Regions from separate parts of the Streptomyces sp. NPDC037401 genome, predicted to be linked through region 1. Evidence: riboswitches for the same ligand, from Rfam matches in the RefSeq annotation. Region 1 holds a riboswitch; the other holds the start of a gene.

Region 1 (3,394 bases):
CGGCGCGGCCCACGGGGTGTGGGTGAAATGCGCGATCCGCAGGTCCGGGCGCAGCTCCCGCAGCTGCCCGGGGACCAGCGCCAGGTGGTAGTCCTGCACCAGCACGGCCGCGCCCTCGGCGGCCCCCTCGGCCAGCGCCTCGGCGAACGCCCGGTTGTACGCCGTGTACGACTCCCAGCGGCGGCGGAACTCCGCGTCGAAGACCGGCTCGCGGGGAACGTCGTAAAGGTGGTGGTGGGTGAACCACAGGACGGAGTTCGCGATGCCGTTGTACGCGTCGTCGTAGACCGCCTGGGGGATGTCGAGCATCCGCACGCCCGGCTCGGAGACGCCGCGGCGGACCGCCTCCCGGTCGGCTTCGGAGAGGGCCGCGCACACCCACAGGGCGTCCGGCTGGCGGGCCAGCGCGGCGGACAGGCCGGAGACCAGACCGCCCCCGCCGCGGCGGGCCGTGAGGCTGCCGTCCTCGGCGAGGGCGTACGAGAGCGGACCGCGGTTCGCTGCGACGAGCACCTGGGAAGCCATGCGCCCAACCTAGCCCGGCCCGCTTCCGCTCAAACGTTCCGCCGGGCCGTGGCCGGGTGCCGCACGGCGTGTCAGGCCACCCGCCGCACGGCGTACTCCGGGATCTCCCGCATCGGCGGCCGCTCCTCCGTGTCCACGGCGTACGTCCGCGGTACGAAGCCCTCCGGGCCCCGCTCGAACTGGGTCAGCTCGGGCCGCACCAGGTGCCCGCGGGACAGCCGCAGCTGCGCCGTGCGGTAGATCGCGGCCGCCATCCGGCCCAGCGCCAGGCCGTCCTGGTGGCGGTGGATCCGCACGCCGACGTCGACCTGCGCGAGGGCGTCCAGGCCGACCGTGTGCAGGGCGTCGACCAGCAGGCCGATCTCGACGCCGTACCCGACCGGGAACGGCAGCCGCTCCAGCAGGGAGCGGCGCACGGCGTACTCGCCGCCCAGCGGCTGGACGAACCCGGCCAGCTGCGGCCAGTGCAGGTTGAGCAGCGGACGGGCGACCAGCTCGGTCACCCTGCCGCCCTGCTCGGCTCCGGCCGGACGGCCGCCCTGACCGGGGGCGGCGCCGAACGGACGGTCGTACATCGCCTTGACGAACTGGACGTCCGGGTCGGTCAGCAGCGGCCCGACGATCCCCGAGACGAAGTCGGCCGAGAAGTCGCGCAGGTCGGCGTCGACGAAACACACGATGTCCCCGGTGGTCACCAGCAGGGACCGCCACAGCACCTCGCCCTTGCCGGGCAGCGCCGGTATGCGGGGCAGGATCGCGTCGCGGTGGACCACGCGCGCGCCGGCCTTCGCCGCCACCTCGGCCGTCCGGTCCGTGGACCCGGAGTCCACCACGACCAGCTCGTCGACCAGCGGCACCGCCTCGATCAGCTCACGGCGGACGACCTCGACGATCTCGCCGACCGTCGCCTCCTCGTCGAGCGCGGGCAGCACCACGCTGACCGTCGTCCCGGCAGCCCGTTTGGCTGCGAGGAGCCGGTCGAGCGGGCGGTCGGCTGCCGACCAGGACCGGCTGGCCAGCCAGCGCTCCACCTCATCCAGCACGGTCCGTACTCCCCTGTTTCCTGATCCGTGGATGACCGAAAAGTGATCCATCTCGCGGTTCGGACGGCTGTCTCACCCGCCCGCCCCTTCGGTTACAGTCTTGAACAACGCGGACGACCATCGCATGTCGGGGGTCGAATGCCGCGCTGACAATCGAATACCGCTCATCCAGAGGGGCAGAGGGACACGGCCCGTTGAAGCCCCGGCAACCCTCCAGCCGGTCTCGTGCGCATCGTCGCCGCGAGGCTCCCGGCTAGGGAAGGTGCCAATTCCGTCTCATGGCGACGTTCGTCATGGGGAAGATGAGGAGAAAGGGCCTCGCCATCATGGCTGTACAGACTGTTACCCCCGCGCCGGTCGCTTCCGTCGATCTCGGTCCCGCCGTCGCCCTCTCCTGTCGTGAGTGCGGAACGCGGTTCGACCTGGGACCCATTTTCGCCTGCGTCGAGTGTTTCGGCCCGCTCGAGGTCGCGTACGACCTGCCCCTCGGTACCGGATCCACTGAAGACGTGGAGGCCCTGCGCAAGCGCATCGAGGCCGGCCCGGACAACATCTGGCGCTACGCCCCGCTGCTGCCCGTCCCCGCCGACGTGGCCGCCAAGCCCAGCCTGAACCCCGGCTTCACCAAGCTCGTCGACGCCCGCAACCTCGCCGAGGCGCTGGGCGTGACCGGCAAGCTGTACGTCAAGGACGACTCCGGCAACCCGACGCACTCCTTCAAGGACCGCGTCGTCGCGATCGCCGTCGAAGCCGCCCGCGCCTTCGGCTTCACCACCCTCTCCTGCTCCTCCACGGGCAACCTGGCCGGCGCCGTCGGCGCCGCCGCCGCCCGCGCCGGCTTCCGCTCCTGCGTGTTCATCCCGCACGACCTGGAGCAGGGCAAGGTCGTCATGGCCGCGGTGTACGGAGGCGACCTGGTCGGCATCGAGGGCAACTACGACGACGTCAACCGCTTCTGCTCGGAGCTCATCGGCGACCCGCTGGGCGAGGGCTGGGGCTTCGTCAACGTCAACCTGCGCCCGTACTACGGCGAGGGCTCCAAGACCCTCGCCTACGAGATCTGCGAGCAGCTCGGCTGGCAGCTCCCCGACCAGATCGTGATCCCGATCGCCTCCGGCTCGCAGCTCACGAAGATCGACAAGGGTCTCCAGGAGCTCATCAAGCTGGGCCTGGTCGAGGACAAGCCGTACAAGATCTTCGGCGCGCAGGCCGAGGGCTGCTCCCCGGTCTCCTCCGCCTTCAAGGCCGGACACGACGTGGTGCGCCCGCAGAAGCCGAACACCATCGCCAAGTCCCTCGCGATCGGCAACCCGGCCGACGGCCCGTACGTCCTGGACATCGCGCGCCGCACCGGCGGGTTCGTCGAGGACGTCAACGACGAGCAGGTCGTGGACGCGATCCGGCTGCTCGCCCGGACCGAGGGCATCTTCGCCGAGACTGCGGGCGGCGTGACCGTCGGCGTCACGAAGAAGCTGATCGACAACGGTCTGCTCGACCCCACGCTGACCACGGTCGTCCTCAACACCGGTGACGGCCTCAAGACCCTGGAAGCGGTGTCCGGCACCGGCCAGACCACGACCATCCGCCCGAGCCTGGACGCGTTCCGCGCCGCCGGCCTGGCCTGACCATCCCCCCGCACCCGGAAGGCAGTAGAGCCATGAGCGTCAACGTCCGCATCCCCACCATCCTGCGCACCTACACGGGCGGCCAGGCCGAGGTGCCCGCCGAGGGCGCGACCCTGGCCGAGGTCATCGCCTCGCTGGAGTCGAACCACCCGGGCATCGCCGCGCGCGTCCTGGACGACCAGGGCAAGCTGCGTCGCTTCG
Region 2 (3,394 bases), on a different contig from region 1:
CACGAACCGCTCCACGTGCTCGTCGGGCGTACCGGCCCCGAAGCTGACGCGGATGGCGTTCAGCGACCGCTCGCCGGGCGCCGCCTCCGGGGCGCCGCACTCGCCCGGCTCCTGCGGCTCGCTGCCGAGCAGGGTGCGCACCAGCGGGTGCGCGCAGAAGAGGCCGTCGCGCACCCCGATGCCGTACTCCGCGGACAGCGCCGCGGCGAAGTGCGAGCTGTTCCAGCCGTCCACCACGAACGAGATCACGCCCACCCGCGGGGCGTCGTCGCCGAAGAGGGACAGCACCCGCACCTGCGGCACCTCGGCGAGTCCGGAGCGCACCCGCCGGATCAGCTCCTGCTCCCGCGCCACCAGACGGTCGAAGCCCGCCTCCGTCAGCGCCCGGCAGGCCGAGGCGATCGCGTACACGCCGATCACGTTCGGGGATCCGGCCTCGTGCCGGGCCGCGGTGGTGTGCCACTCCACGTCCACCCCGCCGGCGCCCTCGCCGTCGACGCGGCGCGTCACCTTCCGCGAGGCGCCGCCGCCCGCGAGGTACGGCTCGGCCTCCTGGAGCCAGTCCGCGCGCCCGGCCAGGACGCCCGAGCCGAACGGCGCGTAGAGCTTGTGGCCCGAGAAGGCCACCCAGTCCACGCCCAGGTCCTGCACGGACACCGCGTGGTGCGGGGCCAGCTGGGCCGCGTCCAGAACGATGCGCGCGCCGTGCGCGTGCGCCGCCGCGGCGAGCTCCTTCACCGGCCACAGCTCGCCGGTCACGTTGGAGGCGCCGGTCACACAGACCAGCGCGGGACCGTAGGGGGCGCGGTCGGCGAGCGCGCGCTCCAGGGTCTCGACCGCCCGGGCCGGGGTGCGCGGGGCGTTCAGGTAGGTGACGCGGGCGTCGCGCCACGGCAGCAGCGAGGCGTGGTGCTCGGTCTCGAAGACGAACACCTGGCAGCCGGCCGGCAGCGCCTGCGCCAGCAGGTTCAGCGAGTCCGTGGTGGACCGGGTGAAGACCACCTGGTCGCCCGCCCGGCAGTCGAGGAACTCCGCGACCGCTGCCCGGCTCTGCTCGAACAGGTCCGTCGACAGCTGGGAGAGGTAACCGGCGCCGCGGTGCACGCTGCCGTAGTACGGGGCGTACGCGGCGACGTCGTCCCACACGCGCTGGAGCGCCGGGGCGCTGGCGGCGTAGTCGAGGGCGGCGTAGCTGACCTCGCCGCCGGTCACGAGGGGCACGGTGACGTCCCGGCCGAGCACCGGCAGCGGCTCGGCGCAGCAGGGGTCGGCGTCGTCGGAGCGAGGGGCGGCGGCAGCGGTGTTCAGGGTCGCGGACATGGCGGTATCTCCCGGGCAGGCAGGGGTGAATGGCTTCGATGGCCCGTAGGCGGATACACGGGTGCCGTGTTCGCGGTACGGGTGATGCCTCGACGCAACGGACCGCATCGGTCCGCACGGAGGTGTGAAGAAGGGGGCGCTACGCGCCTATCGCATTCGCTTGCTCACGGAAAAAGCTCCTCGAGAGACCAGGACCCCTGGTATCGAGGGGTCCGCGCTTGCCGTAGACCTCGCTGCCTACGACCTGGTCATCACCCGGGGCACCCCGCCACGGACGGAGGGTTGCCGGACAGCAAGCCGGGGCCAAAACGCTGTCACTCGTGACCTGATCCGAAATCCTGCCACAAGATCCGCCGAACGCAAGACCCCGGTCCAGGATGTGGACCGGGGTCGGGGGCGAGAGTGATCGGCAGGCGGGCGTCACGCGTTGCTGGCGGCCACCCAGCGCTCCAGGGCGGCCCGCGCCGCACCCGAGTCGATCGATTCGGCCGCACGGGCGATCCCGGCGGCGATCTGCTCCTCCAGCGTGCCCTCGCCCGGCTCCACCGCCACCAGCGCCGCCGCGGAGTTCAGCAGGACGGCGTCGCGCACCGGCCCGGTCTCCCCCGCGAGCAGCCGGCGGGCGACGTCGGCGTTGTACGAGGCGTCCGCGCCGCGCAGCGCCGAGACGTCCACGAGGCCGATGCCGACGTCGCGCGGGTCGAAGGCCTGTTCCCGGACCTCGCCGTCGCGCACCCACCACACCCGCGACGTGGCGGTGGTGGTCAGCTCGTCCAGGCCGTCGTCGCCGCGGAACACCAGGGCCGAGGAGCCCCGCTCGGCGAGCACGCCCGCGACGATGGGCGCCATCCGCGCGTCCGCCACGCCCGTGGCCTGGGCCCGGACCCGGGCCGGATTCGTCAGCGGTCCGAGGAAGTTGAAGGTGGTGCGGATGCCGAGCTCCTTTCGGGCTCCGGCGACGTGCCGCAGCGCGGGGTGGAACTTCACGGCGAAGCAGAAGGTGATGCCCGCCTCTTCGGCGACCTCGGCGACCCGCGCCGGGGTCAGGTCGAGGTTCACCCCCAGCTTCTCCAGCACGTCCGAGGCGCCGCTCGCGGAGGACGCGGCGCGGTTGCCGTGCTTGACCACCTTGGCGCCGGTGCCGGCCACGACGACGGCCGACATCGTGGAGATGTTGACCGTCTTGGCGCCGTCGCCGCCGGTGCCGACGATGTCGACGGTCCGGCCGGGCACCTCGATGAGGTTCGCGTGCGCGTACATGGTCCGCACGAGGCCGTTGATCTCGGCGACGGTCTCGCCCTTGGCCCGCAGCGCCACCGCGAAGCCGGCGATCTGGGCGTTCGTGGCCTCGCCCCGCATGATCCGGTCCATGGCCCAGGCGGTCTCGTCGGCCGAGAGGTCCGTGCCGCCGAGCAGAGCGTCCAGTACGCCCGGCCAGGTCAGGCCCGCCACGCTGTCGCCGCCTGCCGGGGTCACAACGTTCATGGTCCACTCCTGGGTCCACAGCCGATTAGGAAGGGCTTCAGCCTATCCAGCCCCGGGGGCAGCGAAGAGCCCCGTCCAGCGTGTGGACGGGGCTCCTGCTGTGGCGATCAGTTCCGGCCGGACCCGCGGGCGGGTCCGGAACCGGGTGGGGATCAGTGGTGGCCGTGGCCGCTCTGGATCTCCTTGTACTCCTCCGCCGTCGGCTTCGGAATCTGGCTGTCCTCGCCGTAGTAGCCCTTGCTGAGCTTGACGCGGAGCTTCTCCATCATCTTCACCTTGCGCTCGACGCCGTTCTCGTCGACCGTCGGGCCGATCTCGTCCGGCTTGTACTGCTCGTGCGTGGTGAGGGAGTGCAGCTGGCCCTGCGACAGCGGCTCGTGGACCTCGACGAACTCACCGTGCGGCAGGCGCTTGATGATGCCGGTCTCGCGACCGTGCAGCACCTTGTCGCGGTCACGACGCTGCAGACCCAGGCAGATCCGCTTGGTGATGACGAACGCGATGACCGGGCCGACGAAGAACCCGATGCGCGCGAACCACGTGATCGCGTTGATCGACAGGTGGAAGTACTGCGCGAACATGTCGTTTC

The links. Region 1 has a riboswitch for S-adenosylmethionine ahead of thrC (threonine synthase). Riboswitches for the same ligand answer to the same signal wherever they lie in the genome.
Region 2: linked by a shared signal. The riboswitch ahead of ACZ7H1_RS17005 (aminotransferase class V-fold PLP-dependent enzyme) and the one ahead of thrC (threonine synthase) in region 1 are both predicted to bind S-adenosylmethionine.

What each region holds. Positions count from the first base shown of each region.
Region 1 is NZ_JBVJWO010000038.1:55,261-58,654, reverse strand. It holds gene ACZ7H1_RS31135 (alpha,alpha-trehalose-phosphate synthase (UDP-forming)) at 1-525, opposite strand, end outside; gene ACZ7H1_RS31130 (glucosyl-3-phosphoglycerate synthase) at 597-1,568, opposite strand; SAM riboswitch class I at 1,730-1,877, shown strand; gene thrC (threonine synthase) at 1,895-3,193, shown strand; gene ACZ7H1_RS31120 (MoaD/ThiS family protein) at 3,226-3,394, shown strand, end outside.
Region 2 is NZ_JBVJWO010000014.1:76,730-80,123, reverse strand. It holds gene ACZ7H1_RS17005 (aminotransferase class V-fold PLP-dependent enzyme) at 1-1,320, opposite strand, end outside; SAM riboswitch class IV at 1,530-1,646, opposite strand; gene trpD (anthranilate phosphoribosyltransferase) at 1,741-2,805, opposite strand; gene qcrB (cytochrome bc1 complex cytochrome b subunit) at 2,958-3,394, opposite strand, start outside.